Regions from separate parts of the Streptomyces sp. NPDC007929 genome, predicted to be linked through region 1. Evidence: riboswitches for the same ligand, from Rfam matches in the RefSeq annotation. Region 1 holds a riboswitch; the other holds the start of a gene.
What was found. A riboswitch is a leader RNA that binds a small molecule or an ion and turns the genes downstream of it on or off. The one in region 1 is predicted to bind glycine.

Region 1 (14,273 bases):
CCATCTGTGGGCCGAGGGGCCGGACGACGCCTCGGCGCAGGCCCTGCTGGACGAGTGGTCGGCGGTCGTGGACAGCGCCGGCCGGTAGAACGGGCTGCACGCGTGCGTGCCGGACAAGTGTCCCCAACGGGGCCTGTCCGGCACGCCGGTGGGGCCGTTCGGAGGTAGCGCTCGCGACGTGCGACGATGTGCGGCATGCCGCAGCAACCCCCCATTCGGAGCACACCCACGCGGCCCCGGCGTCCGGATGCGTCCATGTCGTTGCTCACCAACGTCATGGACCACAGCCTCGACGACGGATACGCCGAGGCCGCCGAGCGCAAGAAGGCCGCGGGTGACAGCGGCATGCCGAAGACGCTCAGGGCGAAGCTGGGGCTCGCCGCCGGACTGGTGCTCGCGGCCCTGGTCGTGACCGTCGGAGCTGCGCAGGCGCGGGTTGCCGCCCCGGTCGTGGCCAAGGAACGGGAAGAGCTGGTCGACCGCATCGACCGGGAGACCGAGGCGGCGGACAAGCTGGAGGACTCCGTCGACGAGCTGCGCGAGGACGTGAGCGCGCGGCAGCGCGAGGCACTGAAGCACAGCGGTGGCAGCACGGAGTCCGATCTTGTGGGCCTCCTGTCCGGGGCGGTCGCGGTGCACGGCCCCGGTGTGAAGCTCGTGGTGAACGACGCCAAGGAAGCGGCCTCGGGCGGCGACGCCGACCCGCGTGAGACCTCCGGCTTCTCCGATACCGGCCGGGTGCGTGACCGGGACATGCAGCGCGTGGTCAACGGGTTGTGGGAGTCGGGCGCCGAGGCCGTCTCGATCAACGGGCAGCGGCTGACGGCACTGTCCGCGATCAGGGCGGCGGGGGACGCCATACTGGTCGACAACAAGCCGCTGGTGCCGCCGTACACGGTGCTGGCGGTGGGGGACGGGCAGCGGCTGAGCACGCGGTTCCAGAACAGCGCGGACGGGTTGTATCTGAACGCGCTGCAGGAGAGCTACGGCATCAGGACAGGCATCTCCGTGGAGGACGACCTCCGGCTGCCTGCCGCACCGAGTGTGACCGTACGTACAGCACAGCCGAGCACTGAGAAGAGCGAGAAGGGCACATCGTGATCGCCGTACTGGGCCTCGTCGTGGGAGTCGTGGCCGGCCTGTTGGTCCGGCCTGAGGTTCCGGCGGTGGTCGAGCCTTATCTGCCGATCGCCGTCGTGGCGGCGCTCGACGCCGTGTTCGGCGGTCTGCGGGCCATGCTCGACGGCATCTTCGACGACAAGGTCTTCGTGGTGTCGTTCCTGTCCAACGTGGTCGTGGCCGCGTTGATCGTGTTCCTCGGCGACAAGCTGGGAGTGGGCGCCCAGCTGTCCACCGGTGTGGTGGTCGTCCTCGGCATCCGGATCTTCTCCAACGCCGCGGCGATCCGCCGCCACGTGTTCCGGGCGTGAGGCCGATGAGCGACCACGACGAGAAGCCGGACAAGCCCGCCGAGGAGCGGGGCGCCGCCCGCGACGACAGCGCCGGGGCCGGGAACGGACTGCGCAAGGAACTGCCTCAGGAGGTCCCCGCGCAGGCGCACGCCGCCGAGGAGACTCCCGGGGAGCCGGAGCGCAGGCAGAGGGCGGAACCGCGGCAGGCGGCGGAACCGAAGGCGGAGCCCGAGCCGCGGCTGACCGGGCGGCAGCGGCTGGTGCAGGGCGTGTGGCCGCCGCGGGTCACCCGGGCACAACTCATCGTCGCGGTGCTGCTGTTCGGCCTCGGATTCGGCCTGGCCGTGCAGGTGGCCTCGAACAGTGACACCGACAGCGAGCTGCGTGGCGCACGTCAGGAAGATCTTGTTCGCATCCTCGATGAACTGGATGACCGTACTCAACGTCTTGAGGACGAGAAGCAGGGTCTCGAGAAGCAGCGCGACGAGCTGGAGAACAGCTCTGACCAGGCCGAGGAGGCCCGGAAGCAGACGATCGAGAAGGAGAGGCAACTCGGCATCCTCGCGGGCACGGTGGCCGCGCAGGGGCCCGGCATCACCATGACGATCCAGGACACGAAGGGGACGGTTGAGGCGGACATGCTGCTCGACGCGATCCAGGAGCTGCGCGCGGCGGGTGCGGAGGCGATCCAGGTCAACGGCGTGCGGGTGGTCGCGAGCACGTATCTCACGGACTCGGGCAAGGGCGTGGGCGTCGACGGGAACAAGATCAACGCTCCCTATCGTTTCAAGGTCATCGGCAAGTCGCAGGACCTCGAGCCGGCGCTCAACATCCCCGGAGGTGTGGTGCAGACTCTCGAGAAGGAACAGGCCACCGTCACGATCGAGCGGTCCACCGACATCGTCGTGGACGCCTTGCGAGCAGCGAAGCGGCCTGACTACGCTCGGTCGTCCTCGCAGTGAACCGGGGGTGCATGGGCGGCGTTCGGCGAGGGCATGAGGTTGCGGGGGGTCGGCGCACCGAATGGGCGGTGCGTGGTGGAAACTGTCTGGTGCAGACGGACGTTGTCAGGATGTCCGGGTCGGCCAGAGTGTTCAGTCAGGGTTCGTCCTGCCCCACGGGCGGGTCTGTTTCGGTCAAGGGGAATCGCCCGTGAAGTTGTTTGCGAAGTTGTTCGGCAAGAGCGCGCGAGAAGGCAGCGACAATGCGACCGCTCGCCATCGCGCACAGCCTGACGCGGAGGGCCAGCGGCCGCTGTTCCGGGACCAGGTCGGCGGCCCGGGCGGCGATGTTTCCGGTGGTCAGGGCGCGCCGTCGGTTGACCCTGCGCAGCCCGGCGGCATAGGTTTCGGGCAACCGTCAACCTCAGGTGCGGGTGGTGGGTTTTCCGACCCGTATGCGTCCAACGCCCCCGGTGGGCAGCCGCGGCAGGAGGATCCGATGTCGGCCCTGGTGTGTACGAGGTGCGGTAACCGCAATGCGGAGAACAGCCGCTTCTGCTCCAACTGCGGCGCGCCGCTGAGGGCGGGGGCGACGCCGGAGCGTCCGTCCGAGACGACCTCCACGATCTCCATCTCCGGTCTCGAGGCCTACGACAGCGAGACCACCGGCCAGACGCAGATGCCGACGCTGTCGCCCGAGGCGCAGGCCGCCGTCGACGCGCTGCCGCTGGGCTCCGCGCTCCTGGTCGTGCGCCGCGGGCCGAACTCGGGCAGCCGCTTCCTGCTGGACGGCGATCTGACCACGGCCGGCCGGCATCCGCAGAGCGACATCTTCCTGGACGACGTGACGGTGTCCCGGCGGCACGTGGAGTTCCGTCGTGGTCAGGACGGTTCGTTCACCGTGGCCGACGTGGGCAGCCTGAACGGCACCTATGTGAACCGGGAGCGGATCGACCAGGTCGCCCTGAACAACGGCGACGAGGTGCAGATCGGCAAGTACCGGCTGGTCTTCTACGCCAGCCAGCGCGGCTACTGACCGGGCTCGGTCCGGACAGGCCTCGGCAAAGGTCCATCCGTCAGGGAAGGTCCATGCTTCAAACACCGAGCGGCGGTGCCGGTCACGGCACCGCCGCCACGGACAGTGGGCTGATGAGCATCGGCACGGTGCTGAACGTGCTGCGCGACGAGTTTCCCGAAGTGACCATCTCCAAGATCCGTTTCCTGGAGTCGGAAGGGCTCATCGAGCCGCAGCGGACCCCGTCGGGGTATCGCAAGTTCAGTGCCCATGACGTAGAGCGCCTGGGCCATGTCCTGAGGATGCAGCGGGACCACTATCTGCCCCTGAAGGTGATCCGGGAGCAGCTGGAGGCTATGGAGCGCGGTGAGGCCGTGCAGCTGCCGGTCGTGGGGCGGCAACGGGACGGCGCGTCGGTTTCGGAGCTGCCCGAGGGACCCACGGCGGCCAGGATCGGGCGCGACGAGCTGCTCGCCGCCGTCGGCGTCGACGAGCAGGAGCTCAAGGAGTGGGAGTCCTACGGCCTCCTCACTCCACTGGAGGACGGGGCGTACGACGCCGAGGCGGTGACCGTCGCCCTGCTCGTCGTGGAACTCGGCCGGTTCGGCATCGAGCCGCGCCACCTGCGGGCCATGAAGGCCGCCGCGGAGCGGGAGGCCGGTCTCGTGGACCAGGTGGTGGCCCCGCTCAGGCGGCACCGCAACCCGCAGACCAGGGCTCATGCCGAGGCGCGCACCAAGGAGCTGGCGGGGCTCACGGTGAAGCTGCACGCCGCGCTGGTGCAGACGGCGCTCGGGGTACGGCTGCCCTGAGGGGCAGGCCGCCGGGGCCGGATCGGGCGCCTGATCCCGGCCCGACTACCCAAACGTCCCGAGCACGGCCTAGGGTTGCTGTGTGAACGAGCTCGATGTCGTAGGTGTCCGGGTCGAAATGCCCTCCAACCAACCGATCGTGCTGCTGCGTGAAGTGGGAGGCGACCGCTACCTCCCCATCTGGATCGGACCGGGGGAGGCGACGGCGATCGCCTTCGCCCAGCAGGGGATGGCTCCCGCGCGGCCGCTGACACACGACCTGTTCAAGGACGTGCTGGAAGCCGTCGGCCAGGAGCTCACGGAAGTGCGCATCACGGACCTGCGTGAGGGCGTCTTCTACGCGGAGCTGGTCTTCGCCAGCGGCGTCGAGGTGAGCGCCCGCCCGTCCGACGCCATAGCGCTCGCGCTGCGCACCGGGACGCCCATCTACGGCAGTGACACGGTGCTCGACGACGCCGGAATCGCGATCCCGGACGAGCAGGAGGACGAGGTGGAGAAGTTCCGCGAGTTCCTCGACCAGATCTCTCCGGAGGACTTCGGCACCAGCAGTCAGTGAGCTCCCCGGGGGAGCGGTCGGAACAGTCGTGTGGGCGGCCCGGCGGACGATGTGGTCCGTGTCGGGGCCGCCCGACTGTGTGTGAGGGACGAAATGCCCGCATGTGCCGGTGGCGTATGAGAGCGTCGTACCGGCTCGTGCCGGACACATTCGGCTAGCCTTTCCCCGCGGTGGGGCACGGGAAACCACTCTCAGGGTGATTATCACTCGGCGTGGCGAGTGTGGCGATCGTTGACGCACCCCTGGTGACTGCCTACCGTCGAGAAGGCAGGTCAAGGACGGAGGTCGGCGTGAGAAGCAGCGGCGACGGTACGGCTGGGGGCGGGCCCGAGCGCAGTCTCAGGGCGAGCGGTCCGTACCCTCCCCCCAGCTCACGGCCCTTCGCGGGCGGGGGACGCCCCCAGCCCGGTGGTGCGGCCGATCATGCTCCGCAGCGACCGACAGCGGTGCCGAGCAGCGGGGGGACGACGTCCATGGCGTCCGAGCAGATCGGTTATCGCGGCCCCACGGCCTGCGCCGCCGCCGGTATCACCTACCGGCAGTTGGACTACTGGGCCCGCACGGGGCTCGTCGAGCCGAGCGTGCGCCCCGCCTACGGGTCGGGGACGCAGCGGCTGTACAGCTTCCGGGACGTCGTCGTCCTGAAGATCGTCAAGCGGTTCCTCGACACCGGGGTGTCGCTGCAGAACATCCGCACGGCCGTCCAGCACCTCAGGGAACGCGGTTTCAGTGATCTGGAGCGCATGACGCTGATGAGCGACGGCGCGACGGTGTACGAGTGCACCTCGCCCGATGAGGTCCATGCCCTGCTCCAGGGCGGCCAGGGGGTGTTCGGGATCGCCGTGGGCGTGGTGTGGCGCGATGTCGAGAGTGCCCTGTCCCAGCTGCACGGTGAGCGCATCGACACCGGCGAGACGCTGGTGGGGCCCAACCCGGCGGACGAGCTGGCCCGTCGGCGGAACCGGGCCGTCTGAGCCGTTCGGGCGGCGGGGATGGGTGCGGACGCAGGAGAAGGGACGTTTCCGCGCCCGGGTGCAAGCGGTTTCCCCTGGGGCGCTACGGGACTCCGCAGCGGATGCCGGTGGGGCGCCTAGAGATGCTCCAGAGCCTCCAGACGGGGCCTTCGGGGCTGCCGCGCGGGGCGTTGTCAGTGGCGTAGGGCAGCATCGGAGTTGTGAGAACCGCGCCCACGATCCTCCATCTCGACATGGATGCCTTCTACGCTTCGGTGGAGCAGGCGTCCAAGCCGAGTCTGCGCGGGAAGGCCGTGGTCGTGGGCGGGCTCGGGCCGCGCGGTGTGGTGGCGACCGCGTCGTACGAGGCGCGGGTGTTCGGGGTGCATTCGGCGATGCCCATGGGACAGGCCCGGCGGCTCGCGCCCAACGCGGCGTATCTCGTGCCGCGCTTCACGCTCTACAAGCAGATCAGCGAGCGGGTGATGGAGCTGCTGCGTGCGCTGTCGCCGCTGGTGGAGCCGCTGAGTCTGGATGAGGCGTTCGTGGACCTGGAGGCCGGGGGAGTGGCCTGGGACGAGCCGTCGGCGCGGCTGGCCGGGGTCAAGCTGCGCGCGGACATACGGGCCGTCACGGGGCTCACGGGGTCGGTGGGGCTCGCCGCCTCCAAGATGCTCGCGAAGATCGCCTCGGAGGAGGCCAAGCCCGACGGGCTGGTGGTCATCGAGCCGGGCACCGAGCGGGCGATGCTCGGGCCGATGCCGGTGCGGACCCTGCCCGGGGTGGGGCCGGCGACGGGGGACCATCTGAGACGGGCCGGGATCACCACGGTCGAGGAGATCGTCGAGGCGGGTGAGGACGAGCTGGTCCGGCTGCTGGGGAAGGCGCACGGGCACGGTCTGTACGCCATGGCGCTGGCGCGCGACGACCGGCCGGTGGTGGCGGAGCGCGAGACGAAATCGGTGTCGGTCGAGGACACCTACGACGTCGACATCCATGACCGGACACGGGTCGGGCTGGAGGTGCAGCGGCTCGCCGAGCGGTGTGTGCGCAGGCTGCGCGGTGCCGGGCTGTCGGGGCGGACGATCATCTTGAAGGTGCGGCGTTACGACTTCTCGACGCTGACCCGGTCCGAGACGCTGCGCGGGCCCACGGACGATCCCGCGGTGATCCGCGAGGCGGCGGCCAGACTGCTGGACTCGGTCGACACGACCGGTGGGGTGCGGCTCCTGGGGGTGGGGGTCAGCGGCCTCGCCGACTACACCCAGGAGGACCTCTTCGCCCAGGCGGCGGGGGAGCGGGAGGTCGCTGAGGTGCCGGTCGAGGAGCGCACCGTGGCGGCGCCCGAGGAGCAGCCGTCGCTCGCCGAGCGGCGGTGGCCCGCCGGGCATGACGTGCGGCACGCGGAGTTCGGCCACGGGTGGGTGCAGGGCAGTGGCCTGGGGCGGGTCACCGTACGGTTCGAGACACCCGACTCCGAGCCCGGGCGGGTGCGGACGTTCCGGGTGGACGATCCGGACCTGGAGGCGGCGGATCCGTTGCCATTGGTGTTACGGGGGCCGGACGGGGGAGACGGTGGGCCCGGGGCGGTGTCTCAGGCCGTCTCGTCGGTGCCCGCGAGCTTGCCGAAATCATGGTCCGGCAGCGGAGGCGGGGCGGCGACGTCGAGACCGTAGTGGTGGTAGAGCTGCAGTTCCTGCTCGGGGGAGAGGTGGCGGCCGACGCCGAAGTCGGGGGCGTCCTTGATCAGGGCGCGCTCGAAGGGGACGTGGAGGGCGCCCTCGATCAGTTCGCTGGGCTCCAGGGGGACGAAGGCGTCCCTGCTGAACAGGCCGGTCCGTATGGCCGCCCACTCCGGTTCGCCGGTGGCGTCGTCCAGGTAGACCTCGTCGATCGTGCCGATCCTGGTCCCGTTGCGGTCGAACGCCTTGCGGCCGATCAGGTTGCGCGGATCGATATCGGTTCGCACGGGCCCTCCACATGGTCGCACCTCATCCGTAAACACTACAAAACGGTACAAGCGGGGATGCGGCCACTCGAAGGTTCGTGCGTTGACCTCGCTGGTACGCTGGCAGCGGCTGTTGACCCCGCGCGGGAGAGTCCTCCAGACGTCATCGGAGGCGCCGAAGGAGCAAATCCTCCCCGGAATCTCTCAGGCTCACGTACCGCGCGGACGAGGTCACTCTGGAAAGCAGGGCGGGTGTCGACGGCTTCCGCTCTCACCGACGGTGAAAGCCGGAGGCCTTCGGGCGATCCGGTGAAGCTCTCAGGTTGAGATGACAGAGGGGGAGGCCGTCCGGGTACCCGTGCCGTGGTGCCCCTCGAAGGTCGTGACGACCAGGAGGCCTCCGTAATGACCGCCCACCGCATGCCGCTCTCCGAGCTCGAAGAGGCAGTCCCCTTCGAGCAGCGCCACATCGGCCCCGACCACGAGGCCTGCGCCAAGATGCTCGCCCACGTCGGCTACGGCTCGCTCGACGAGCTCACGGCCCGCGCGGTCCCGGCCGTGATCAAGAGCGCCGAGGCACTGGATCTCCCGGGCGCCCGCAGCGAGGCCGAGGTGATCGCAGAGCTCCGCTCCCTCGCCGACCGCAACCAGGTCCTCGGCTCCATGATCGGCCTCGGCTACTACGGAACCTTCACGCCGCCGGTCATCATGCGCAACGTCATGGAGAACCCGTCCTGGTACACGGCCTACACGCCGTACCAGCCGGAGATCTCGCAGGGCCGGCTGGAGGCGCTGCTGAACTTCCAGACCATGGTCGCCGACCTGACCGGACTGCCGACCTCGGGCGCCTCCCTGCTCGACGAGGGCACCGCGGCCGCCGAGGCCATGGCGCTGTCACGGCGCCTGGGCAAGAACAAGAAGGGCCTGTTCCTGGTCGACGCGGACACGCTGCCGCAGACCATCGCCGTGATCCAGACCCGCGCCGAGCCGACCGGTGTCGAGGTCGTCGTCGCCGACCTCAGCGAGGGCATCCCCGCCGAGATCGCCGAGCGCGAGATCAACGGCGTGCTGCTCCAGTACCCGGGCGCCTCCGGTGCCGTACGGGACATCAAGCCGGTCATCGACCGGGCGCACGAACTCGGGGCGCTCGTCACCGTCGCCGCCGACCTGCTCGCGCTGACGCTGCTGAAGTCGCCCGGTGAGCTCGGCGCGGACATCGCCGTCGGCACGACGCAGCGCTTCGGCGTCCCCATGGGCTTCGGCGGACCGCACGCCGGCTACATGGCGGTCCAGGACAAGATGGCGCGCAGCCTGCCCGGGCGGCTGGTCGGCGTGTCCGTGGACGCCGACGGCAACAAGGCCTACCGGCTGGCGCTGCAGACACGCGAGCAGCACATCCGCCGTGAGAAGGCCACCAGCAACATCTGCACCGCGCAGGTGCTGCTCGCCGTGATGGCCGGCATGTACGCCGTCTACCACGGCCCGGAGGGCCTGAAGGGCATCGCGCGGCGCACCCACCGCTACGCCACGGTGCTGGCCGCCGGGCTCACGGCCGGCGGCGTCGAGGTCGTGCACGGGGCGTACTTCGACACCCTGACCGCGCGGGTCGAGGGCCGGGCCGCCGAGGTCGTGGCCGCCGCCCGCGAGAACGGGGTCAACCTGCGGCACATCGACGCCGATCACGTCTCCATCGCCTGCGACGAGACCACCACGCGCGCCCAGCTGCGCGCCGTATGGGCCGCCTTCGGTGTCGAAGGTGTCGTCGAGGCACTGGACGCGGCGACCGAGGACGGGCTTCCGGCCGCGCTGCTGCGGACCGACGACTACCTGACGCACCCCGTCTTCCACCAGCACCGCTCCGAGACCGCCATGCTGCGCTACCTGCGCAAGCTGGCCGACCGCGACTACGCGCTCGACCGGGGCATGATCCCGCTGGGCTCCTGCACCATGAAGCTCAACGCGACCACCGAGATGGAGCCGGTCACCTGGCCCGAGTTCGGGCAGCTGCACCCCTTCGCGCCCGCCGAGCAGGCCGCCGGCTACCTCACCCTCATCCACGAGCTGGAGGACCGGCTCGCCGAGGTGACCGGCTACGACAAGGTCTCCCTCCAGCCGAACGCGGGGTCGCAGGGCGAGCTGGCCGGTCTGCTCGCCGTCCGCGGGTACCACCGGGCCAACGGGGACGAGCAGCGCACCGTCTGCCTGATCCCGTCGTCCGCGCACGGCACCAACGCCGCCAGCGCGGTGATGGCCGGCATGAAGGTCGTCGTCGTGAAGACCGCCGAGGACGGCGAGATCGACGTCGAGGACCTGCGGGCCAAGATCGAGCAGTACCGCGACCAGCTGGCCGTGCTCATGATCACGTACCCGTCCACGCACGGAGTGTTCGAGGAGCACGTCGCCGACATCTGCGCGCAGGTGCACGAGGCGGGCGGGCAGGTCTACGTCGACGGGGCCAACCTCAACGCGCTCGTCGGGCTCGCCAAGCCGGGGCACTTCGGCGGCGACGTCTCGCACCTGAACCTGCACAAGACCTTCTGCATCCCGCACGGCGGCGGCGGTCCCGGCGTCGGCCCGGTCGCGGTGCGCGAGCACCTCGCCCCCTACCTGCCGAACCACCCGCTGCAGCCCGAGGCCGGCCCGAAGACGGGCGTCGGCCCCATCTCGGCGGCCCCCTGGGGCTCCGCCGGCATCCTGCCCATCTCGTGGTCGTACGTCCGGCTCATGGGCGGCGAGGGGCTGAAGCGGGCCACGCAGGTGGCCGTGCTGAGCGCCAATTACATCGCCAAGCGGCTGGAGCCGCACTACCCGGTGCTCTACACCGGCCCCGGCGGGCTCGTCGCGCACGAGTGCATCATCGACCTGCGGCCGCTGACCAAGGCGACCGGTGTGAGCGTCGACGACGTCGCCAAGCGGCTGATCGACTACGGCTTCCACGCGCCGACCATGTCGTTCCCGGTCGCCGGGACGCTGATGATCGAGCCGACCGAGTCGGAGGACCTGGCGGAGCTGGACCGCTTCTGCGAGGCGATGATCGCCATCCGCGCGGAGATCGAGAAGGTCGGCTCCGGCGAGTGGCCCGCGGACGACAACCCGCTGCACGGCGCCCCGCACACCGCCGGCGCGCTCGCCGGGGAGTGGGAGCACGCCTACAGCCGTGAGGAGGCCGTCTTCCCGGCCGGAGTGTCGACCGCGGACAAGTACTGGCCTCCGGTGCGCCGCATCGACCAGGCCTTCGGCGACCGGAACCTCGTCTGCTCCTGCCCGCCGCTGGACGCGTACGAGGACTGACGGCCGGCCGGTCACAGGGAGGGGCTCCGCGGTGCGGGGCCCCTCTCGCTGTTTCCGGCGCGTCACGCGGTGGCGAGTGACACCTCGGTCGCCTTGATCAGGGCCACGACGGGGATCCCGGGTGACAGGGCCAGGTCGTCCGCCGCGTCCCTGGTGATCGCGGCGGTCAGTTCGCCACCCGCGACCGCGACGCGGACCGACGCCATCGCGTCGCCGGCCGCGATGTCGGTGACCGTGCCGGGGAGCTGGTTGCGGATCGACAGGCCCTCGATCGGCGCCGTGGCCAGGGAGACCTCCGTCGACTTCATCAAGGCCCGCACGGGGGCGCCCGGGGCGAGACGGAGTTCTTGCACGGCCTCGTGGGTGATCGCCGCGGTGAGGTCCTGGCCGCCGGTGAGGCGGACCCTGACCGTCGCCATGGCCTCGCCCGGCGTGACGGCGCTGACGGTGCCCGGGAGCTGGTTGCGGATGCTCAGGCTCATGGCTGCACGGTAGACCGGCGGGGACGCGGTGCCGGGTAGGTGCGTGTCCGCGTCGCCCTGTGATGGGGCCACGCTCCCGCTGTCCCACGAGGGACTTCAGATGCGGTCGATATGGACGTTTGTCGACTTCACTCGGGCCGTCGCCTCCATGCCGACCTCCAGGCCCAGTTCCTCCACCGCCTCGCGGGTGAGCAGCGAGACGAGCCGGTGCGGGCCCGCCTGGATCTCGACCTGGGCGGCGACGTCGCCGAGTTTGATCGCGGTGACGATGCCGGGGAAGGCGTTGCGGGCCGACGTGTACGGGGTGTCCTCCTCGACGGTGCCGGACCGTGCGAGTTCGACCGAGAAGGCGGCCAGGTCACGCCCGTCGACGAGCCGTCGCCCGGCCTCGTCGCGGTGGGTCGTGATGCGGCCCGCGTCCGCCCAGCGGCGGGCGGTGTCCGGGCTCACGCCGAGCAGCCGTGCTGCCTGGCCGATCGTGTAGGACTGCATGCCGGTCACGATAGGGGCGGGGCGGGGGAACACCGGATGCGGGGTTGGCCGTTGGGTATGACGCGATATAGCGTTAGTGGTCGAGTGGGCGGGCCGGGCGGTGGGTCCGGGGGATCGGGGTGGAGTGATGGTGGCCGAGATCGCGCGGACCGGAGGATCGCCCGAGGTGAGGGCGTCGTACGCGGACCGGGACCGGGTCGTGGACGTGCTGCGCGTCGCCGCGGGTGAGGGGCGGCTCACCCTGGAGGAACTGGAAGAGCGTCTGGAGGCGGCGCTGTCCGCCCGCACGGTGGGGGAGCTGGCCGTGCTGACGGCGGATCTGCCCGCGGTCGCCGGTCAGGGGTCAGCCGAAGCCGAGGACGTCGTCCGGATCCGGCAGGAGGGGGCCTCGACCCGCCGGGGGGACGGCTGGGTGGTGCCGCGGCGGCTGGAGATCCGTTCGGCGTGGGGCGAGGTGACTCTCGACTTCACCGACGCGGTGATCACCCACGACACCCTGGACGTCGATCTGGATCTACGGGCAGGCGCCCTGAGGCTGCTGACCCGGCCGGGCGTCGTCGTCGACACCGGCGGACTGGCGCTGAACTACTCCGAGGTCAAGGCCCGCCGACCCGCCGACGCTCCCGTCCTGCTGCGCATACGGATCACGGGCGAGGTCCAGTACGGGCAGGTCGTGGTGCGGCCGCCGCGACGGGGGTTCGGCAGGAAGGGCGCGACGGCCTGACTCGGCGCACCTGCACCCTCGGTCGCCGCTCGCGGTCCGGATCCGCCTCGCACGGAACGTACTGCGGCCGGTCGCGTCATGGACGTGCGGCAGCAGCGCGGCCAGCGCGTGATGATCAGCGCAGCCGAGGTGAGCGGCTTCTTCGTGCCGTGCACGCGCCGGCCGGAAACGAGCGCCGGTTCCGGGAAGACGGGCAGGGCGACGCCGAGGTGGTGCCCGTCGACGTACTTCCGATGTGCGGCCCAGCGTGATTTCCGGCCATCCAGGGACGGGCCGATGAGCGTAAGCAGAGTGTGACGCAGTGGCCCGCGACTGTGGGGGTTGAGCGCGTCAATCTTCCGTCATGGCTGGTCGGCCGGGCGGACTCCAGGCATGAAAGCGCGTGATGAGAGCGCGTGGAGCGCCTCCGTCCTTGGGATGAGCGCTGTCGACCCGCGCTCTCCCGTGCGGACACCCTGTGTGATCGCGGGCGGATGGACTTCAAAACGTTCGCCTGGTGATCCGAATGTTTCGCCCCACCTGTCCAGTGACTCCTTCGCAGAGAGATTGACCGTGCACAAGGGGTTGCCACGCTTTGGCTGCTGTCTCTAGGGTGCGGCAGCAACGAACCTTTCTGGATCTCGATCGAAACTTTCGAGGAGCGCATGATGGGCGACCCGGCACTGTCCCGCCGCGGCTTCCTGGCGGCCTCCGCCGCAGCCGGTGTGGGGATGACGGCACTGACCGGCTGCGGTGGAGACTCGGACGGAGGCTCGTCGGGGACGACCACGATCGAATGGTGGAACATCTCCACCACCGAGCCGGCCAAGGGCGTCTGGGCCGCCCTCGCCCGGAAGTACGAGACGCAGAACCCCAAGGTCAAGATAAAGATCGTCCAGATGGAGAACGACGCCTACAAGTCGAAGATGACGGCCCTGACCGCCTCCGGGAAGCTGCCCGACATCTTCCACACCTGGGGCGGCGGCGTGCTGAAGCAGCAGGTCGACGCAGGGCTGGTCGAGAACCTCACGGACCGGACCAAGCCGTGGGGTGAGGCCCTGCTGCCGGTCGCACGTGAGCCGTACCTGCTCGACGACCAGGCCTACGGCATCCCGTTCGACATCGGCATGATCGGCTTCTGGTACAACAAGGCGCTCTTCAAGAAGGCCGGCATCGCCGAACCTCCCACCACCTGGAGCGGCTTCCTCGACGCCGTACGCAAGCTGAAGTCCGCCGACGTCACGCCGCTGGCCCTGGCCGGCAAGGAGAAGTGGCCCGGCATGTACTACTGGGCCTACCTCGCGATGCGCACCGCCGGCGCCGAGGCGGTCCAGAAGGCGTACGAGGAGAAGGACTTCACCGGCGCTCCCTTCGTCCAGGCGGGCGACCACCTGAAGGAACTCGTCGGTCTCCGGCCGTTCCAGAAGGGCTTCCTCGGCGCCGCCTACTCCACCCCCACCGGCCAGGCTGCCACCGTCGGCAACGGCAAGGCGGCGATGGAGCTCATGGGTCAGTGGGCGCCCACCGTCCAGGCCGACGCGGGCAAGGGCCTCGGCAAGGACCTCGGCTTCTTCCCCTTCCCCGCGGTCGAGGGCGGCAAGGGCGCGCTCACCGAGGTGTTCGGCGGAGGCGGCGGGCACGCCCTGCGCCGGGGCGCCCCGCAGGAGG
Region 2 (14,273 bases), on a different contig from region 1:
CGGTCTCAGCCCAAGGTTGGCCGAACCTGAACCGCCGTGCGGCGCGGCGGCGGCCCGTCGTCCCCGGGCCCGGCCGCGGCGTACCGGCGGACGGTGGTCCGACGGCGGCTCAGAAGCTCCACGAGATGGTGCTGTCGAACTCCATGAAGGCCGCGAGGACCAGCAGGTCGGCGACGCCCAGGCCCAGGCCCAGCAGCGCCCGGCCGCGGCGCTCGGTGCCGCGCCACAGGGCGACGCTCGCCAGCACGATGGCGATGGGGCCGAGGAAGAGGTTGAGCACGAGCAGGCCGAGCAGGCCGAGGATGAAGGACGCGACGGCCATGCCGTCGGTGTCACGGATACCGGTGCGGCGCGAGGCCGGAGCGGTGAGCTGCATGATGATCGACTCCCGGGGTCGGATCGGAGGAAGGGTGGACGGCGCCGGCGTCAGTGGGCCTGGGTGTGGCGCCGGCGGCCGCGCTCGCGGAGCGCGAAGATGCCGAGCCAGACGGCGATGACGGCGCCGAGGGCGACGGACAGGGTGAGCGGCGCGTGCGCGACGGTGCCCAGGACGACACCCAGCAGCAGGAGCGCGGCGACGATGAACAGCACGGGTAACAGCCCCCAACGTTTCGGTGAACGGTTGTAGTTACAGTTGTTCACTGACTTCCCAGTCTAACGCCTCTCATGACTTTGCAATTCCAGAGAACAGTTGTTAACTGCATGGCATGAGTCACACCCTCGGCATCCGGCAGGCCCAGAAGCAGAAGACCCGGCAGGCACTCCTGGACGCGGCCCTGGCGCTGCTGGAGGAGCAGAGCCTGAGCAGCCTGGGACTGCGCGAGGTCACCCGCGCCGTCGGTGTCGCGCCGACCGCCTTCTACCGCCACTTCCGCTCCACGGCGGATCTGGGCGTGGCCCTGGTCGAGGAGGCGCTGGGCAGCCTGCACCCGATGATCCGGACGACGGTGTCCACGACGGGCGACCGCGAGGAACGCGTCACGCGCGCCATCGACCTGATCGCCCGTCACGTCGACGGGTACCCCGCCCATGTCCGCTTCATCGCCCGTGAACGGCATGGCGGAGTTCAGCCGGTCCGGGAGGCCATACGGGAGCAACTGGCCCGGTTCGCCCAAGAGGTGAAGGACGAACTCGCCAAGGACCCGGTGTCCGCGGGCTGGAGCGAGGACGACCTGCTGATGCTCGCGCATCTCTACGTCGACCAGATGCTGAGCGCGGCCTCGCTGTTCCTGGAGGCTCTCGAAGGGCCGGAGGAGGAGCGCCCGGAGCGGACCCGGCGGGTCGCGGAGCTGGCGGCCCGCCAGATGCGGCTGATCGGCCTCGGCCGCCTGCACTGGCTGGATTGACAGTTTCGTACGCCGGATCGGCGGTTTCGCGACCACGCACACCACAACGCACGGGGGCGGCGCGCCCGTTCGCCGGACGCCCCGCCCCTGCCGCACCCCGGGCCGACCGGGGCTCACTGCGCCTACCGCGCCTACTCTCCTACTGCTCTTCCTGCTCCTTCTGCTCCTTCTGCGACCGCTGAGGTTGCTGGGACTGCTGCCCCTGACCACCCGCGGCCTGCCCGCCGCCACCCGGCCCGCCGCAGCCGCTGCCCTGGCCGCCGCCCTGACCGCCCCCCGGCGCACCGCTGGGCATCCCCGAGGGCGCCCCGGACGGCATGCCCGTCGGCTCGGCGCCCGCGGAGGCGGCACCCGAAGGCGCCCCGGACGGCGCACCCGAAGGCGCCTGGCAGGCCTGCTTCCCCACCCCTCCCCCGCCGTTCGAGGACGACGACGAGTCGCCCGACCCGCAGGCCGCCAGGGCCAGGGGCGAGAGCGCCAGCAGGGCCACGGCGGGAAGGAGACGCGCACGCTTCATGAGAGACAACTCCAGGGAGGGTGAGGAAGTCCGGAGACCTGAACTCAACCAACCCCGCCTGGGCCTCCCTTGGGACCGCCCTGTGAACCGTCTGTCAACGAGGCGAGGTTCAGCCCAGCCGGGCCCGCGCCAGCTGCCGGGACTGGGCGACCAGCCGGTCCGCGCTGTCCCACACCTCGGCGTCCTCCTCCAGGAAGCCGCCGGCGAGGTTGCGCGTGGTGATCGACACCCGCAGCGGTCCCGGGGCCGGACGGCAGCGGACGTGCACGGTCAGTTCGACGGTCGGCACCCAGCCCTTGAGCCCGATCTCGAAGGCGGTGGGCGGCAGCGCGTCCACCGCGAGCAGCAGGGAGAGCGGATCGGGGTCGCGCCCGTCCTTGAGGCCGAACCAGGCGCGCATCTCGCCCTTGCCGGAGGGCTGCCCGAGGGCCCAGCCCAGGGTCGCCGGGTCGAGCTTGAGCATCAGCCGGTCGGCGATGGCCGAGCTGCCGTCGACCGGGGCGGGTCCGTCCTCCGGGCCGAAGCAGTGCTCCAGCGGCGGGATCGCGGGCGGCCGGGCCGTCGTACGGACGTCGTCGGGCAGGGTGTCCAGGTCGCCGTAGGAGGCGAGGACACGGATGCGTTCCACCTCGCGGCCCTCGTCGTCGTACTGGAGGAGGGAGGCCTGGCCGGTCGACAGGGTGCGGCCGGCGCGGACGACATCCGTGCGGACGACCGCGGGGCCGGGCTGGGACGCGGTCAGGTAGTGCGCCGAGATCGTGAAGGGGTCGGCGTGCGGCAGGGCGTCCGCGAGGGCGCGGCCCAGGACGGCCAGCAGATAACCGCCGTTGACGGCGCTGATGATCGTCCAGCCGGCGGAGAGGTCGATGTCGTAGACGCCGGGCGCGCGGCGGGTGAGCGCGGTGTCGCGGTCGAACTCGCTGTCGCCGATCGTGGCCCGGGCGGCGGTGGCTGCTTCTGGCATGGCTGAACAGTACAAGAACTTACTACTAAGCGGTAGCTTTTCCGTTCGTAGTCAAGGGTGGCGACTCAGCGGATGGGCGCCCGTGCCCTCACGGCAGGACGGGCTGCTCCTCCTCACGCACCGTCGACCGGCGGTGCCACGCCCGCGGAGCCCGCCAGTGGTACCGCATCGCGAGCAGCCGCAGTACGAAGGCGGTGATCACCGCCAGGCCGCTGGTGAACGGGTTCAGGACGTCGTAGCGGATGCAGAGGGCGATGAGCGCGGAGCCGACGATCGCCGGGACCGCGTACAGGTCGCGGTCCCAGCGCAGCAGGGAGGGCACCTCGTTGGCGAGGACGTCGCGCAGCACACCGCCGCCCACCGCGGTCGTCAGCCCGAGTCCGGCCGAGGCGGTCAGGCCGAGCCCGTACTCGTACGCCTTGATCGTGCCGGCGACGCAGAACAGGCCGAGGCCGGCCGCGTCGAAGACGTTCACCGCGACCTGGATCCGCTCCACCTGGGGATGCAGGAAGAAGACCAGCAGGGTGGCGAGCAGTGGGGTCAGGAAGTACCCCAGGTCCGTGAAGGCGGCGGGCGGTACGGCCCCGATGACCAGGTCCCGGAACAGCCCCCCGCCCAGCGCGGTCACCTCGGCGAGGACGGCCATGCCGAACACGTCGAAGTTCTTGCGCACGGCCAGCAGGGCGCCGGAGATCGCGAAGACGAAGATGCCGATCAGGTCGAGCGTGTGCTGGACGGACGGGCTGAAGAGTTGCTGGAGCACCCGCTCATTTTCACCCACGGGTGAGCCCCCGCCCTGATGTACGAGGGCGGGGGCTCGGGGTGCGTCACTTCTGCACGGCGGTGGCGGAGGTCTCCGCCGCCTCCTTGGCCGACGACAGCAACTTGGTGTCCTGCGGCTGCTGGTCCGCGAAGTTCTCCGGGTGGTGGCAGGCGACCTGCTGCCCGGCGCGCAGCTCCTTGAGCGGCGGCTCGGTCGTCTTGCAGATCTCCGTCGCCTTCCAGCACCGGGTGTGGAAGCGGCAGCCGCTCGGCGGGGCGATCGGCGAGGGCACGTCGCCCTTGAGCAGGATGCGCTCGCTCTTGGCGCCCCGGCGCTTGGGGTCCGGGACCGGCACGGCCGACAGCAGGGCCTTGGAGTACGGGTGCATCGGGGACTTGTACAGCTGGTCGCGTTCGGCCAGCTCGACGATCTTGCCGAGGTACATCACCGCGATCCGGTCCGAGACGTGCCGGACCACCGACAGGTCGTGCGCGATGATCACGTACGTCAGGCCCAGCTCGTCCTGGAGGTCGTCGAGCAGGTTCACCACCTGCGCCTGGATCGACACGTCCAGCGCGGAGACCGGCTCGTCCGCCACGACCAGCTTGGGGTTGAGGGCGAGCGCGCGGGCGATGCCGATGCGCTGGCGCTGACCGCCGGAGAACTCGTGCGGGTAGCGGTTGTAGTGCTCGGGGTTGAGGCCGACCACCGACAGCAGCCGCTGGACCTCCTTCTTCACCCCGCCCTCGGGCTCGACGCCCTGGAGCCGGAAGGGGGCGCCGACGATCGTGCCGATGGTGTGGCGGGGGTTCAGCGAGGAGTACGGGTCCTGGAAGATCATCTGCACGTCGCGGCGCATGGGGCGCAGCTCGCCGGTCTTCAGGTGCGTGATGTCCTTGCCCTCGAACTCGACGCTGCCGCCGGTCGGTTCGAGCAGCCGGGTGATCAGCCGGCCCATGGTGGACTTGCCGCAGCCCGACTCGCCGACCACGCCGAGCGTCTCGCCCTTGCGCACCTCGAAGTCGACGCCGTCGACGGCCCGTACCGCGCCGGTCTGCCGCTGGAGCAGGCCCTTGCGGATCGGGAAGTGCTTCTGAAGGCCGGTCACCTTCAGCAGGACCTCGCGGTCGCCGGTGCCGCCCTTGGTGAGGGTGCTCCCGCCGGTGTCCGGTGCCGGGGTGGCGTCCTTGCTCACCTTGGCGCCGTCTTCGCTCACTTTGGCGCCGTCTTCACTCACCTTGGTGCCGTCTTCGCTCACCGTTTTGTCGTCGCTCACAGCTTCGGCGCAATCTCTTCGGTCCAGATACGCTCCCGCTGCTCCTGCGTCATGTGGCAGGCGGCCCAGTGCGAGCCGCCGACCTCGGTCAGCTCGGGGCGGACCGTGCGGGTGACGTTGTCCTTCGGGACGTCCGCGTACGGGCAGCGCGGGTTGAAGGCGCAGCCGGACGGGAGGTTGATGAGGGAGGGCGGCGAGCCCTTGATCGGGATGAGCCGGTCCGTCTCCTCGCGGTCCATGCGCGGCATCGAGCCGAGCAGGCCCCAGGTGTACGGGTGGCGGGGCTCGGAGAACACGTCCTCGGCGGGGCCGCGCTCCACGCACCGGCCGCCGTACATGACCAGCAGGTCGTCGGCCATCTCGGCGACCACACCGAGGTCGTGGGTGATCATGATGACCGCGGAGCCGAACTCCTTCTGCAGATCGTGGATGAGATCCAGGATCTGCGCCTGCACGGTGACGTCCAGGGCGGTGGTCGGCTCGTCGGCGATGAGCAGCTCGGGGTTGTTCACCAGCGCCATGGCGATCATGGCGCGCTGGCGCATACCGCCGGAGAACTCGTGCGGGTAGCCGTCGACCCGCTTTCCGGGCTCGGGGATGCCGACCCGGTCGAGCATCTCGATCGCCCGCTGTTTGGCGACCTTCTTGCTGACGTCGTGGTGCACGCGGTACGCCTCGACGATCTGGTGCCCCACGGAGTAGTAGGGGTGCATCGCCGACAGCGGGTCCTGGAAGATCATGGCCATCTTCCGGCCGCGCAGCCGCCGTACCTCCTCGGGGTCGGCCCCGATCAGCTCCTGGCCGTCGAGCCAGACCTCACCGGAGACCTTGGCGCGTGCCGAGCGGTGCAGGCCCATCACGCCGAGCGAGGTGACCGACTTGCCGGAGCCGGACTCGCCCACGATGCCCAGGGTCTTGCCCTTGCGCACGTCGAAGCTGACGCCGTCGACGGACTTGACCAGGCCGTCGTCGGTGTCGAAGTGGATGCGCAGATCACGGACGGACAGGAACACGTCGTCCGGGGCGGACGGGGCGGTGGAGTCCGGTTCGCCGAGCGCGGCTTTGTCGAGCTTGCTCACGAGTACCTCACCCGGGGGTCGATGGCGGCGTACACCAGGTCGACGATCAGATTGCAGAAGACGATGAAGAACGCCGCGACCATGGTGACGCCCATGATGATCGGCAGGTCGTTCGTCTGGATGGACTGGATGGCGTAGGCGCCGATGCCCTGGAGCGAGAAGACGGTCTCGGTGAGCACCGCGGAGCCGATGAGGATGCCGAAGTCCATGCCGAAGATCGTGACGATCGGGGTGAGCGCGGAGCGCAGCCCGTGCTTGGCCACGACCGTGGTCTCCCTCAGGCCCTTGGCCCTGGCCGTTCTGATGTAGTCCTCGCTCATCGTCTCCAGCATGCCCGCCCGGGTGAGCCGGGCGTAGAGCGCGGAGAAGAGGAACGCGAGACTGACCCAGGGCAGCAGCAGATGCCAGGCCCATTCGGCGGGGTTCTCGGTGAACGGGACGTAGTCGACGCTGTCCCAGACGGGGATCTCGTAGACGAAGAGCGCGAGCAGGATCTGGCCGGTGAAGAAGATCGGCAGCGAGACGCCGGCGAGGGCGATGAACATGGTGATGCGGTCGATCGGCTTGCCCTTGCGCAGTGCCGAGACGACACCGGTGAGGACACCGAAGACCACCCAGATCACCGCGGCACCGACGGCCAGCGAGAAGGAGACGGGGATCCGCTCCGTGAGCTGGGGCCACACCTCGACGTGGCTCTTGAAGGAGTACCCGAAGCAGGGTGCGCCGCAGTGCGTCGCCTCGGGGCCGAACTTGTAGTCGGCGCCGATCACGATGCCCTTGATGAAGTCCCAGTACTGGACGTAGACCGGCTGGTCCAGCCCGAGGTTCTGCTTGATCGCGGCGACGGACTCGGGGTTCGCGTCCTTGCCGACGTACTGGGTGGCCAACTGGTCGGCCGTCTGGCCCCCGAGGCGGGGCACCAGGAAGAAGATGGCGAATGTGACTGCGCTGACCACCAGCAGCAACAGCACGGCGCCCATGACGCGTCGGAGGATGTACGCAGCCACAGCGGTACGGCCCCGGGTGGCCGCGGCGGGGTCGTCCGCCGCGGCCACCCGGTGCCTTCACCTGCCTTTCGAAAGGATCCGGCCTGCTGAATTACTTCGCGGAGCTCATCAGCAGGTAGTCGTACATGCCGAGGTAGGCCTGCGTGACCGTGACGTTGTTGGCGGACGTCGGCCGGAGCAGCAGGTTCTTGCGGTAGACCAGCGGGACGACCGAGGCGTTGTCGAGCACCATCTTGTCGATGTCGCCCCAGGCCTTGGTGCGGGCCGCGTCGTCGGTGTTGGCGATCGCGTCCGTCAGCGCCTTGTTGATCTTCGGGTCGTCGAGCTCCATCAGGTTGTTGCCGCCCGAGGGCTTGATGGCCGCACCGTTGACGATCTGGTCGAGGAAGCCGTAGCCGGTCGGCCAGTCGGCGCCCCACGCCATCGAGAGCATGCCGAGCTTGTGGTCGTGGACGTAGCTCGGGACACCGGCGAAGTTCGAGAAGTACTTGCCGGAGGGGAACTGCTTGATCTCGATGTTGATGCCGATCTTCTTCAGCGACGCCTGGATGGCGGTCGCCGCGGCGATCTCGGCGGGACGGTCGGAACGCGCCGTCAGGATGGTGTTGAAGCCGTTCGGCTTGCCGCACGCCTTCAGCGCCGCCTTGGCCTTGGCCACGTCACCCTTGTGACCCTCGGTCGCGTAGGTGTCGAACTTGGTGTAGCCGTTCACCGACGGGGGCAGCAGCGTGGTGGCCACGTCGCCCTTGGGGGAACCGCCCATGGCGTCGAGCACCGACTGCTTGTCGAGGCCCCACTGCACGGCCTTGCGGCACTCCGCGTTGTCGAACGGCTTCACGTTCACGTTGAGCGCGATGTACTGCGTGGCGCCCGCGTAGGAACTGTCCGTCTGGTTGGCGTACTTGCCCCGCAGCACCTTCGGCTGGGTCTGCGGCTGCACACCGGTGCCGGCCGCGTCACCCGTGATCTTGTCGGAGAGCAGGTTGTTGTCGACCGTGACCGGGTTGACCTTGAACTTGATCGTGATCTTGTCCGGCAGGGCCTTGCGGATCGGGTCCGTCTTGGCGTCCCACTGCTTGTTGCGCACGAGGGTGGCGCCGCGGCCCTCCTCGTAGGACTGGAACTGGTACGGGCCGGAGGACTGGATGGCCTGCACGTACTTCGCGCCGGTGTCCTTGGCCTGCGGCACGGGGGCCGTCTGCGAGAAGGTCGCCAGGTAGTCGAAGTCGGCGAACGGCTGCTTCAGCTTGAAGACGATCGTCCGGTCGTCCGGCGTCTCGATGGACTTGATGCCCTCGGCGGACTTGTCCTTGTACGGGCCCTTGTACTTGTCGCCGCCCTCCAAGTACGCCTTGAAGTAGGTCGGGCCGTTGGACAGCGCCTCGGGCGCGAAGTTGGAACGCTCGATGGCGTACTTCACGTCCTTGGACGTCACCGGGGTGCCGTCCTGGAACTTCACACCGGTACGCAGCTTGTACGTCCAGGTCTTGGCGTCCGGGCTGGACTTGCCGAGGGACTCGGCGAGGTCCGGCACGACCTCCAGGCCTTCCTTGCCCGCGGCCGGCTTGAACGTGGTGAGCGTCCGGCCGTAGAGGCGGGAGAAGTTCTGCACCCAGCCGTAGTACGTGTTGCCCGGGTCGAGGGAGTCCGGCACGTCCGAGTGCTCGTACGTGACCGTCCCCCCCTTCTTGTCCGACGCGTTGACGATCGAGTTCAGCGCGGCGTCCTTCTTGCCGCTGCCTCCCCCGTCGTTGTCGTCACCTCCGCCGCCGCACGCGGCAGCACCCAGCGACAGTGCCAGGACCGACGCAACGCCGGCGGTCACCCTTCTCGTCTTCACCTGAGGAAGCCCCCTCATTCGATGGATCACTTGCTGCGAGGGTCGAGGGCGTCACGCAGCCCGTCACCCAGCAGGTTGAAGGCCAGGACGGTGATGAAGATCGCCAGTCCGGGCACGAACATGTACTGCGGATCAGCCGTGTAGAGATCCACAGCGTTGCTGAGCATGCCGCCCCAGGAAGCCTGCGGCGGAGCGATACCTACGCCGAGGAAGCTCAGCGCGGCCTCGAACAGGATGTTCGTCGGGATGATCAGCGTCGAGTAGACGAGGATCGGCGCGACGAGGTTCGGGAGTAGTTCCCGGAACAGGACGTACGGGCCGCGGGCCCCGAGGCTCGTGGCGGCCTCGATGAACTCCCGCTTGCGCAGGGTCATCGTCTGGGCGCGCACGATGCGGCCGATGTACGGCCAGCTGAAGAAGCCGATCACGAAGATCAGCACGCAGATGCGCAGCGGCAGACCCTCGAGGCCGAAGAACCCGTCCTGCACGGACGCGGAGATCGAGATCGCGAACAGCAGCAGGGGGAAGGCCAGGAACGTGTCCATGAGCCTGCTGATCACGCCGTCGATCCAGCCGCCGTAGTACCCGGCGACGACACCCAGCACGGTGCCGATGCACACGGACAGCAGCGTGGCGCCGCCCGCGACCAGGAGGGAGACCCAGGAGCCGTCGATGATGCGCGCGAGCATGTCGCGGCCGTACTGGGGGTCCACACCGAGCGGGTGGTCCCAACTCATGCCTCCCCAGCCGCCCTTGGGGGCGAGCAACGCGGGGTCGATGAGGTCCTGGTTGAACTTGTTGGGATCGAGGTCGAAGATCCACTGGATCGGCTTGGAGAACACCGCCATCAGCACGAGCAGGATGACGACGACGCCTCCCGCCATCGCCACCTTGTCCCGCTTGAAGCGCATCCAGGCGATCTGGGTGAGCGAACGCCCCTCGATCTGGCTCTTCTTGACCCCGGAGAGCACGGCCTCGGGCTGTGCTCCGGCTTCCGCCCCGGTGGTCTCGATGGGTGCGGTCACGGTGCGATTGACCCCTCTCGGGCCGGCGATCGCCGAGCCCCTGGCTGCCGCTGTAGCGGTTTTGTTTGTCTCGTACACAAGACCGACCCGGCCCGTGTCTTGCGGGGAGTCTTCAACGCTTTGGCGATCTGTTGCCAGACTTGGCGATGAAAGGATGCGTAAACGTGATGCTGTCTGGGGGGTTCCGTTATCCGGACAGCGGGTAGCGGGGGCCGGACGCGCCAGGACAGGTGGATTTTAGGACAGACTGGCGCTTTTCTCCCCTATCTACGCGCGGAGAGCTGAGCGGCCGTCGCGTTCGACGGGGGGTAGGAGAGGGGCTCCGAGGGTGACTTCGAGCCGGTCAGTACCGGCCCTGCGCGGGAGGGTATCCGTAGCCGGAGACCGGGGCCTGCACGGGGGCGGTGGCGTGGGCCTCGCGGTCGTAGAACGGACGGGCCTTCGCCCGCAGCCACATGGCCACGGGGTCGTGCTCGTCGGACAGGGCGACCGTCGACACGGGCAGCCCGTCCGGTACGGCGCCGAGGGACTGCTGCATCATCGCGCGCACGGAGTCCACGGCCGGCGGCGAAGTGTCGTACACATCCAGTCCGATGGCGAGGTACGGCGCCCCGAGCGCGGGCTGCACCCAGGCCCGGCGCAGCGAGCGGACGGCCGGGGTGCGGTGGGCGTTCTGCGCGAGCAGGGCGTAGAACTGCGGGACCTCGATGGCGGGTTCGGACAGCCGCAGCGGGCCGGCGGGCTGGCGGTCCAGGCCGGTGGCGATTCTGCGCAGGTCGAGCCAGGGGATGCCGACGCCGCCGCCGGGGGCGTGCGGGTTGAGCCAGAGGCCGAAGTGGTCGGGGTAGAGGGCCCGGGCGACGTCGACTCCGTCGACCACCTCGTAGGAGCGGTTCCAGCCACTGGCGGAGAGCTCCTGGGCGGAGGTCACGCACGGGGCGTAGCCGCAGCCGTCCACGTCCATGTTTCCGTACTGGGCGTCGGGGGATCCAGCCTGCCCGTGCCACAGCAGCATCCAGATCTGGCCGCTGTGCGGGGTCGCGAGCGCGCGCAGGAGTGCCTCGTAGGCGTCGTAGCGCCCGGGCGTGACCTGGCGCAGCATGTGCTCGACCTGTCCGGCCGCGGCCGTGCCGCTCGCGCTCACCTTTACCGCCCCTTCGTACACCGCCTCGACGGTGTCCTAGCTTAAGCCCGCAGGGGAGCCCGGGTATGGTGCCGTCGGGCGGGTGCGGGTCGTGTGTGGTTGATCGCGCCCACGCGGCGGAGCCGCACGACGATACAGCCCCGCGCCCCTGGGGTACTGCCCTACCGCTGGAAAAAGGGCCGGACCCTCTCCCGCATCCAGGCGCCCACCGGATCGTCCGTCACGTCCAGGAGCACCAGGTTGACCGGCCAGGGGGCCGGGGCCGCGGTCACGGCACGAGTGAGGGCGTCCAGGGGCAGGGCGCGCAGGTCGCCTTCCCACTGGGAGAGTTCGACGCCGACGAACATCACCGGGTCGGCGGTCTCGATCGCGGCCAGGCAGCGGCGGGCCGTGACGACGACGCCGGTCGCCTCGAACTCGGCGGAGGCGGCGGCCAGGAAGTCCACCGGGTCGTCCTGCCAGTCGGGCTCGAAGAGGCGGACCCGGCCGCCGCTCGCGGGACCGTCCAGCGGGGTCAGGCCGGCCCGGCACAGCTCGGCCACGGCGGGCGGCGGCAGCGGGATGCCCACCACACCACCGGGGTTGACGGCTATGCCGGCGTGCGGGGGCAGACCGCGGGCGAACTCCACGGCGGGCGCGATGGTGTACGACATGTGGGAGCCGACGACCTGGCGAAACTGCTCCTCGGAGCTGAACACCGGGACGAACGCCTGGCCGTCGATCTCGATGCCGGGCAGGTCGAGGGGGCCGCTGTGCGGGCCGCCGCCGCTGGGCAGCGGGACCCACACGAAGCTCCGGCCGAGCACCTCCACGATCCGCCCGCCGGCCGCCGGCCCGGCGCCGAGGGAGGCCGAGAGCACCTCCTCCAGCTCGTTGCCGGGCCAACCGCCGTGCGGGTGGGTCGGCGCGTGCGCCGGAAAGTCCGCGGAGAAGTCCGCCGGGATGTCCATCTGCCTACCGCCTGCCTGGAACCACTGCTGTGGCTCAAAAGGCTAACGGCTGACGGGCGCCCGGGGGCAGCGGGAACGGGGGCCGGGCGGACGGCGCGGGCTCAGCCGGTGAAGCCGATTCTGTGCAGGGTGTTCGCCGTGTCCCGGTCGGCGAGGACGGCCGAGCCGCAGCCGGCGGGGAGGTCGCCGCGCTCCACCGCGCGCAGCAGGCGGTTGCTCGCCGCGCGGTGGCGCAGGAACGCGTAGCGCGAGACGCCGCGGCCGCGGTCGCGCTGACCGGCCAGAGCCTGCTCGGGGGTGACGTCGAGGACGAGCAGATGGAGCGTGCCGCCCCGGCGGCGGGCCTCGCGGGCGAGCCAGCGGCGGACCCAGGCCTGGGTGCCGCAGTCGTGCACGACGACGCCCTCGCCGGAGCGCAGCGCGCGGCGCAACCCGGCGTAGTGGGCGAGTCGGACGAGGGGACGGTACAGGGCGTACGGCAGGGCGCGCGGCATGCGGCGCTCCCAGCGGTCGCGGGTGTCCTGGGAGTCGATGCGCCGGCCCGGCACGGTGCGCCGCATCAGCGTCGACTTGCCGCTGCCGGGCAGGCCGGTGACCACGACGAGGTCGCGGGGGCCGAACAGCAGCGCGTGCGGGCCGCCCCCGGGGCGGTCGCGCAGGTCGCGGACGACCGGCGCGGGCGCCGGGGCGCGAACCGCCCGGACCGGCGCGGCGGTCGGCTGCTCGGGCAGCGCGATGCCCGTCGTCGCGTACGCGGTGGTCCTGTTCACCGTGATCGTCCTCCCCTGGGGCCAGGTACGGAGTCCCATCCCCGCCGAGTGTAAAGAGAAGGTAATGCGGCAGGCCTCTCATTTACGTACTCGTCCTGCAACAGGGCTGCTACAGGTCGCCGTGTCCGGCGCGCGGGACTCCGTGCACTCCCTGTGAAGGTCCCCCTGCCGCGCCGGAAGGATGCGTGCAATGATGTGCGCGCCAACTGCATACCGGCCGTTTGAATCCGCGCGGGAGAGTCCCCAGCACCGCAAGAGCTGGGGCGCCGAAGGAGCAAGTCCCTCCCTTGAATCTCTCAGGCCCCGTTACCGCGCGGGCGAGGCACATCTGAAAAGCGAGTCACCGGCCACCGGTGGCTCCACCCAAGGTGCAAGCCGTGTCCCGTGTGGTCATGGCGAACCTCTCAGGTTCCGATGACAGATGGGGAGGACCGACCTCGCCCGTGTCATGCATCTGGGAGACGACCGACCGTGAGCAGTACAGGAGAACTCCGTCACACCGCGCTCGATGCCCTGCATCGTTCGCTCGGCGCGACGATGACCGACTTCGCCGGCTGGGACATGCCCCTGCGCTACGGCTCCGAGCGCGAAGAGCACCTCGCCGTGCGCACGAAGGCCGGCCTCTTCGACCTCTCCCACATGGGTGAGATCACCGTCACCGGGCCACAGGTCGCCGCCCTGCTGGACTTCGCCCTGGTGGGCAACATCGGCGGGGTGAAGCCGGGCCGGGCCCGCTACACCATGATCTGCCGGGCCGACGGCGGCATCCTGGACGACCTGATCGTCTACCGGCTGGGCGAGACCGACTACATGGTCGTCGCCAACGCCTCCAACGCCCAGGTGGTGCTGGACGCGCTGACCGAGCGCGCCGCCGGCTTCGACGCCGAGGTGCGCGACGACCGGGACGCCTACGCGCTGCTCGCCGTCCAGGGGCCCGAGTCGCCGGGGATCCTGAAGTCCCTGACCGACGCCGACCTCGACGGCCTGAAGTACTACGCCGGGCTGCCCAGCACGGTCGCGGGCGTCCCGGCCCTGATCGCCCGGACCGGCTACACCGGCGAGGACGGCTTCGAGCTGTTCGTGAAGCCCGAGCACGCGGTCGAGCTGTGGCAGGCCCTGACCAAGGCCGGTGAGGGCGCCGGTCTGGTCCCGTGCGGACTGTCCTGCCGCGACACGCTGCGCCTGGAGGCGGGCATGCCGCTGTACGGGCACGAGCTGTCGACCTCGCTCACGCCCTTCGACGCCGGCCTCGGCCGGGTGGTGAAGTTCGAGAAGGAGGGCGACTTCGTGGGCCGCGCGGCACTGCGTGAGGCCGCGGAGAACGCGAACCACGAGCCGCCGCGCGTCCTGGTCGGCCTGATCGCCGAGGGCCGCCGGGTCCCCCGCGCCGGGTACGCCGTCGTCGCCGAGGGCAAGGTGATCGGCGAGGTCACCTCCGGCGCCCCCTCCCCCACGCTGGGCAAGCCGATCGCGATGGCCTACGTCGACGCCGTGTACTCCACGCCGGGCACGGCCGGTGTCGGTGTGGACATCCGGGGCAGTCACGAGCCGTACGAGGTCGTGGCGCTGCCGTTCTACAAGCGCCAGAAGTA

Region 2: it holds a riboswitch for glycine, as region 1 does, so the genes downstream of both, gcvT (glycine cleavage system aminomethyltransferase GcvT) here and gcvP (aminomethyl-transferring glycine dehydrogenase) in region 1, are expected to answer to the same signal.

Annotation. Positions count from the first base shown of each region.
Region 1 covers NZ_JBIBKD010000001.1:3,338-17,610, forward strand. Annotated here, with positions in the region: gene ACFZDE_RS00015 (sugar phosphate nucleotidyltransferase) at 1-88, shown strand, start outside; gene ACFZDE_RS00020 (DUF881 domain-containing protein) at 187-1,101, shown strand; gene ACFZDE_RS00025 (small basic family protein) at 1,098-1,430, shown strand; gene ACFZDE_RS00030 (DUF881 domain-containing protein) at 1,436-2,374, shown strand; gene ACFZDE_RS00035 (FHA domain-containing protein) at 2,436-3,389, shown strand; gene ACFZDE_RS00040 (MerR family transcriptional regulator) at 3,443-4,180, shown strand; gene ACFZDE_RS00045 (bifunctional nuclease family protein) at 4,263-4,736, shown strand; gene ACFZDE_RS00050 (MerR family transcriptional regulator) at 5,027-5,710, shown strand; gene ACFZDE_RS00055 (DNA polymerase IV) at 5,911-7,365, shown strand; gene ACFZDE_RS00060 (PRC-barrel domain-containing protein) at 7,284-7,658, opposite strand; glycine riboswitch at 7,772-7,867, shown strand; gene gcvP (aminomethyl-transferring glycine dehydrogenase) at 8,043-10,928, shown strand; gene ACFZDE_RS00070 (TOBE domain-containing protein) at 10,991-11,410, opposite strand; gene ACFZDE_RS00075 (TOBE domain-containing protein) at 11,507-11,902, opposite strand; gene ACFZDE_RS00080 (DUF1707 domain-containing protein) at 12,030-12,626, shown strand; gene ACFZDE_RS00085 (extracellular solute-binding protein) at 13,274-14,273, shown strand, end outside.
Region 2 covers NZ_JBIBKD010000008.1:279,403-293,675, forward strand. Annotated here, with positions in the region: gene ACFZDE_RS27360 (hypothetical protein) at 110-376, opposite strand; gene ACFZDE_RS27365 (hypothetical protein) at 427-591, opposite strand; gene ACFZDE_RS27370 (TetR family transcriptional regulator) at 708-1,346, shown strand; gene ACFZDE_RS27375 (hypothetical protein) at 1,486-1,863, opposite strand; gene ACFZDE_RS27380 (acyl-CoA thioesterase domain-containing protein) at 1,973-2,827, opposite strand; gene ACFZDE_RS27385 (TRIC cation channel family protein) at 2,916-3,590, opposite strand; gene ACFZDE_RS27390 (dipeptide ABC transporter ATP-binding protein) at 3,655-4,785, opposite strand; gene ACFZDE_RS27395 (oligopeptide/dipeptide ABC transporter ATP-binding protein) at 4,863-5,945, opposite strand; gene ACFZDE_RS27400 (ABC transporter permease subunit) at 5,942-6,952, opposite strand; gene ACFZDE_RS27405 (ABC transporter substrate-binding protein) at 7,044-8,810, opposite strand; gene ACFZDE_RS27410 (ABC transporter permease subunit) at 8,819-9,817, opposite strand; gene ACFZDE_RS27415 (enhanced serine sensitivity protein SseB C-terminal domain-containing protein) at 10,161-10,961, opposite strand; gene ACFZDE_RS27420 (enhanced serine sensitivity protein SseB C-terminal domain-containing protein) at 11,123-11,911, opposite strand; gene ACFZDE_RS27425 (AAA family ATPase) at 12,013-12,681, opposite strand; glycine riboswitch at 12,904-13,003, shown strand; gene gcvT (glycine cleavage system aminomethyltransferase GcvT) at 13,153-14,273, shown strand, end outside.